Regions from separate parts of the Clostridium amazonense genome, predicted to be linked through region 1. Evidence: predicted binding sites of a transcription regulator. Region 1 holds the regulator's gene; the other holds the start of a gene.
The links. The regulator NrdR, encoded in region 1, represses ribonucleotide reductase genes. The targets are predictions, from matches to a motif close to CACNANATNTNGTG.
Positions count from the first base shown of each region.

Region 2: the regulator NrdR is predicted to act here: its motif matches at 1,982-1,995, upstream of nrdD (anaerobic ribonucleoside-triphosphate reductase).

Region 1 covers NZ_JBWKMH010000033.1:652,355-655,819, forward strand. Annotated here, with positions in the region: gene pgeF (peptidoglycan editing factor PgeF) at 1-246, opposite strand, end outside; gene nrdR (transcriptional regulator NrdR) at 1,155-1,607, opposite strand; gene AC07E4_RS17825 (YlmC/YmxH family sporulation protein) at 1,702-1,965, opposite strand; gene sigG (RNA polymerase sporulation sigma factor SigG) at 2,081-2,854, opposite strand; gene sigE (RNA polymerase sporulation sigma factor SigE) at 2,931-3,465, opposite strand, start outside.
Region 2 covers NZ_JBWKMH010000002.1:66,005-69,469, reverse strand. Annotated here, with positions in the region: gene nrdD (anaerobic ribonucleoside-triphosphate reductase) at 1-1,964, opposite strand, end outside; gene AC07E4_RS00420 (cold-shock protein) at 2,543-2,743, shown strand; gene AC07E4_RS00415 (sensor domain-containing diguanylate cyclase) at 2,780-3,465, opposite strand, start outside.

The DNA of each region.
Region 1 (3,465 bases):
AATGGCATCTCCTTCTAAGTTTACTATATCATTGTTTTTAAGTTCGTATATAATATCACTATGAATTTGATTTAAGTATACAACATTATTTACTTTAAAAGTATCCTTCAATTTATTTAAATTATATATCCCTTCTTCAGTTCTTTTATTAAAACTAAGATTTCCTTCCGCAGTTGAAAATACCACGTTTATATTACCTACTCTATATTTCAAAAATTTGTTTTTATCATTTTTTAAAATTTCCATAACTCCACACTTTCTAACTGTTTATTTATAAAATTCAAAACTTTTATTATAAAATTATAATATATTTTATAATTTTAATCTTTTTTACTTATATAGGAATTTAAATTTAAACTTTAAGCTATGTATGTTTCCAATTAATAATTTTAATGCTAAATTCTAATCTATATTTTTTAAATTGACAATTGACAGTGGACAGTGAATGTAAAAATTGGATTTCCAATTTTAAAGAATGATTTTTTATTAAATTTGCACAGCAAATTGATTGAAAACAATATAAAAACATAGTTTTTAAGTATTTCTATTTTAAATATTATAAATAAAATGAATAATATTAACCATAACTGTCAATTTTCAATTGTCAACTGGTTCCAAGTTCAAATTTAAAATAATATCTTTCTCACTTAAAAAAACTTTTTCTTTTATCAAGAAACAGGAATTATTTAAATTAGTATTTCTTTAAAAATTGATTTAGAAACTCTTATTAATTTGTGTTTTATTTTCAAGACCTGAACCCAAGGACGGGTTCAGCGACTGCCTAGACAGGATGTCGTGTGAACTAAATTTAGAAATATGTAATTGAGAATTCAATGTATATTTTTTATAAATCAAGGAAGTAATTCACATCAATAATGGAATCTTATTAATGTGAATTACTGACGAAAAGTTATGAAAAATAGGCTAGAATTTAATTGCATAGCTCTAAATTTAGTTCACTAATAGCCGTTTAGTCTTGGAAATAAAATGGCAAATTCATTAGAGTTTCTTTGAAATTTTTATGAATAACGTTTTAAATAATTACTGCTTCTTGGAATAACACTATTCTCATTTAATACTTGAATAATTTCATTTTTCAACTTGGAACCCTATATTATAAAAGTAAATGTTTAATCAAACATTTACTTTTATTACTAATTTTTTCTTAAATTTTGTATTTCTTGCAAAAATGTATCTATATCATTAAATTGTCTATACACTGATGCAAATCTTACATATGCAACTTCATCCACTTGTTTAAGTTTTTCAAGTACCATTTCTCCTATTTCTTCTGAACTAATTTCTAGAATCATATTGTTATTTAATGTTTTTTCTATTTCATCAGCAATATTTTCAATTATAGCTCTTGGTACTGGTCTTTTTTGACAAGCAGTTACTATGCCTCTTATTATTTTTTCTCTATTAAAAAATTCTCTATCTTTACCTCTTTTAATTACTAATATAGCCATATATTCTACTTTTTCATATGTAGTATATCTTTTTCCACAATTAAGACATTCTCTTCTTCTTCTAATAGCTAAACTATCTTCTGTAGCTCTTGAGTCAACTACTTTACTATCTTCTGCACTACAAAACGGACATTTCATCTTCATTCACTACTTTCTTAAAACAATTTATTATATTTTTATTATACACATATTAAAACAAAATTCTATAACTATTTTTATAGTAACTAATTTTTTACTCTTCATCTATATCAATTATGCCATCTCCATCTATTAATATCACATCTACACCTATTTTTCTAATCTTTTCCCATGGAATCTCTATATTATTTTCTTTAGAAAACCATCCAACTTTTTGTGTTGGAAGTACTATAGATTTTACTCTGTATTCATCACAATCTATTTTTAAATCTTTTATATATCCAAGTTTAGCTCCAGTGTTTAAATCTATTACTTCCATCATTTTTAATCCATTAATAGCATACATTGAACTTTCCAATTTTTTACCCCCTTTTGTTTTATAAATATAAATTTATTATTATATATATATTTATACTTATAATAAATATTCACAATTTATTATAAGATAAAAAAAGAGGCCTTAAAATAAGGCCTTACACATATTTTCTCATATGTTTCAATGCTGTTTTTTCTAGTCTAGATACCTGTGCCTGAGAAATTCCTATTTCATCTGCTACTTCCATCTGTGTTCTACCATCAAAAAATCTTAAGTTTAATATAAGCTTTTCTCTATCACTTAATTTGGTCATAGCTTCCTTTATAGATATGTTTTCAAGCCAACTATCATCTAAATTTTTGTTATCACTTATTTGATCCATAACATAAATAGCATCTCCACCATCATGATAAATAGGTTCAAATAAAGACACAGGATCTTGTATAGCATCCAATGCAAAAACTACTTCTTCTCTAGAGATTTTTAGTTCTTTAGCTATTTGTGATACTGTAGGTTCCTTATTATCTTTACTGATTAGTCTATCTCTTACTTGCAATGCTTTATATGCAATATCTCTAAGTGATCTACTAACTCTAATTGAATTATTATCCCTTAAATATCTTCTTATTTCTCCAATAATCATAGGAACTGCATAAGTAGAAAATTTTACATTCTGACTTAAATCAAAATTATCTATAGCTTTTATAAGTCCTATGCATCCAACTTGGAATAAATCATCCACATTTTCTCCCCTGTTATTAAATCTTTGAATAACACTTAATACCAACCTTAAATTACCTTTTATAAATTTTTCTCTACATTCTTCATCTCCATTTTGCATTTTTTCTAAAAGTTCTCTCATTTCTTTAGCCTTTAAGACTGGTAATTTGGCTGTATTTACTCCACATATTTCTACTTTGTTTATCATCATAAGGTCATCATTCCCTTCAGAGTAATTGCATTTTAATTATTTCCTTATACAATAACTTTTATACCTGAGACAAACCTTATAACATTTTATTAATTTCTTTTTTTAATCTTTTGATTATTCTTTTTTCTAATCTTGAAATATAAGATTGTGATATTCCAAGCATATCTGCTACTTCTTTTTGTGTTTTTTCATTATATCCATTTAATCCAAATCTTAATTCAACAATTTCTTTTTCACGATCATTCAGCTTATCCATAGCTATAACCAATAACTGTTTATCTACTTCATCTTCAATAGAATTGTAAACAACATCATTTTCAGTTCCTAAAATATCAGATAAAAGAAGTTCATTTCCATCCCAATCTATATTTAATGGTTCATAAAATGATATTTCTGTCTTTATTTTACTATTTCTTCTTAAATACATTAATATTTCATTTTCTATACATCTCGATGCATATGTAGCAAGCTTAATTTTTTTCTCTGGATCAAAAGTGTTAACTGCTTTTATTAATCCAATAGTTCCTACTGATATTAAATCTTCTACATTAACTCCTGTATTTTCAAATTTTCTAGCTATATATACAACTAGCCTTAAATTTCTTTCTATT
Region 2 (3,465 bases), on a different contig from region 1:
TCAAATTTATCTGGTTTTAAATATGTTCCACATTCTCTACAGTATTTTATATGAAAGTTTATTCCTATATAGCTTATATTACTATTTTCATATGCATATTTTATTATATCTCTAACTATTTCTGGTGATGGATAGTCATCTACTTCTAAATAACTTATATGTCCTGAGTTACATAGTTTATGATATGGTGCTTCTGTTTGTATCTTATCACATATAGATATAGGATATGATACAGGTATATGGAAACTATTAGTGTAGTATTCTTTATCTGTTACACCTTTAATTTCTCCAAACACTTTTTTATCTTGTACTATAAACTTTCCACTTAGTCCTTCAGCTGGAGTTGCATAACATCCCCAGTTTAAACTGGTTTCTTTAGTTAATTTATCTGTAAAGTTTCTTATAAAACCTATTATTTCTATTCCTAACTTTCTTGACTCTTCACACTCACCATGATGTTTTCCAGTAAGTGCTATTAAAGTTTCTGCAAGACCTATAAATCCTATAGCATAACTACCTTGCTTTAGAATCGGCTCTATTGAATCCTCTGGTGATAATCCTTCTGATCCTTTTAATAAACCTTCGCCTGCAACAAAAGGTAAATCTTTTACTCTAAGATGTTTTAATACATTATATCTATGCATTAAAGATTCACTAGCTTGTTCTAACCTTGTTTCAAGTAATGTAAAGAATTTTTTAGTATCTCCTTTTGCAAGTATACCTACTCTTGGAAGATTTATAGTTGTAGGTGCTATATTTCCTCTTCCCTTTGTTCCTGGTTCACCATTGCAATTACTCATAAGATAAGTTCTACACCCCATAGTTGCTGGCATATACCCCTTATCGTAGTATTCCTTATTAAAATCTGCATCTATATTCATAAATGTAGGATTCATTCTTTTACTTGCTACTCTACATGCAAGTTCAAATAAATAATAATATGGATCATTAGGTTCCTTATTTATGCCTTCTTTTACTCTAAATATAATATTAGGGAATATTGGCTGTTCACCTCTACCTAATCCCTTTTCATACTCAATTAAAAACTTTTCACAAATAAGTGCTCCATCTTTATTGTTAGGTATCCCTATATTTATAGAAGAAAATGGAACTTGAGAACCTGCTCTACTATGCATTGTGTTTAAATTATAAACTATTCCTTGCATTGATTGCTCTATAGTTCTATTTAATTTTTTCTCAACGGCATCTTCAATTTTTTCTTCTGCTATTCCTAATTCTCTAAATTCATCTCTTAATTGATTTCTTGTTGGCTCTATAAATACAGCTAAATCGTTGTCAAAATCCGGATGTGACTGTCCACCAAACATATCATTTTGTGTAGACTGAAGTAATATGCATGAAAGCTCTGCTGCTGAATCTATACGCTTCGCTTTTCTTAAATATCCGTATCCAGTGTTGAAACCTCTTTCTAAAACCTCTTTGGTTGGTATATGTAAGCAATTAATTGTAAGGTTGTAGCTATCTAAGTCATGATAATATAAGTCTCCATTTTCATGTGCTTTAGATAAATGTTTAGGCATAGTAGATAAATTAAACCATTTGTTAGATTCACTTGCTATTCTTAATAACTTTGAACTAAAATTATTTCCTACATTGGCATTATCTCTATCTGTTTCTACACCAATTTTTTCTATAGCCTTCATTAAATCTGACTTAATTTCTCTTAGCCTAGTTCTTTCTTTTCTATAATTAGCATAAGCTATACCAATTGGCTTATGACCATTTTCTAATAAAGTTTCCTGTACAATGTTTTGTACTTCTTCTACCGTTATTTCCTCTACATTTAATTTCTCAATTCTTTTTATAATCTTTTGAGTTAGTTCTATTTTTTCACTTTCAAGTAGTTCATATGATATTTCGTCTGCTGATCCTCTAATAGCATTAGTTATTTTTATAGAATCAAACTCAACTTTTCTACCATCTCTTTTAACAACATATAGCATAAACTCCCCCCTAAAAACACGACATATTGCACTCGGTCTATTATACTCTAGGAAAAAAATTATATCAATTAATAAATTATTTCAGAAAGATGATATAAAACTTATTTATCACCTTTTAACATATGATTATTACATTTTTCATTTATTAGCTTAAATTGACACTTCTGCTTTTTTGTATTTCTTAAAAAAATCCAATAAAAATATAGTATATTAAATATTTTAAATTTATACTTTTATAATATTTATATGCGTTTTTCAACTTTTTATTAAAATATATCTTATTCTATTTTGAAAATTTATAGTATAAATTTTTTAAAATAGAAAAAGATATAAATATGACAAATTTTAAATTATATTTTAAGAGGAGGTGAACTGTTGCAACAAATATATAAATTTCTAGTAATTTCTCATACAGGTCTTATTTTGAAAATGTACTACATAGTTTCTATTTAAAGTTTTTAAAGTTTAATAATTTTAAAAATTGGCATAATTCTCTAAGTAGTTTTATAGCAGAAAGCAGATTGAACAAGAAATTAAAAATTTTATAGATTTTTATAGATTTTAGCAACAGAATTTTCATGAAAACAGGTACAGTAAAATGGTTTAATGCAGAAAAAGGATTTGGTTTTTTATCAGTTGAAGGTGAAGAAGATGTTTTTGTACATTTCTCTGCAATTCAAAGTGATGGTTATAAAGCATTGGAAGAAGGTCAAAAAGTAGAATTTGAAGTTGTAGATGGAGAAAGAGGCCCTCAAGCTTCAAATGTTACAAAACTATAATCATTCATAATATGTATTAAATGCAAAATAGGAAGTTTATATTAAACTTCCTATTTTATATTTACTCGTTCTATTTACTATTCTTTTTTGTTTATACATTTCACTATCCGCTTTACTAATTAACACTTCTAAATCTAAATTTTCTTCACTCTTACCTACAATTTCATAAATACCATAACTAAAACTTAAATTATAATTACCTACACATATCTCTCCACATAATACTTCTATCTCTTTTATAATTTCCAAAGTTTTCTTTTTAGAGAACCCATTAAACATTATTAAAAACTCATCACCACCAAGTCTTCCATATATGCTTCTATCATCTAATCTATTCCTTAATATAGCTGCAAATCTTTTTAATATATCATCGCCCACCTTATGCCCATAATTATCATTTATATACTTAAATGAATTAATATCTATAAATACTAACGAACTAATATCATACGTTGTAAATTCATTTTCTAAATAATACTCCATGAGATACTTTAAGTAGCTTCTACTATATATAGACGTCAGACTATCAAATGTAGACTTATTTCTTAACTCGGATTGTATTGTTTGACTTTTTATAACTAACTTAAATTCATTCAATATGTATTTTAATATATGTATATCATCATTTGTAAAGTTTTTATTTGCATTTGTATTATCTAAATTAATAACACCTACTAATTTTTCATCTATATAAATAGGTGCGCACACCACACTAACAATAT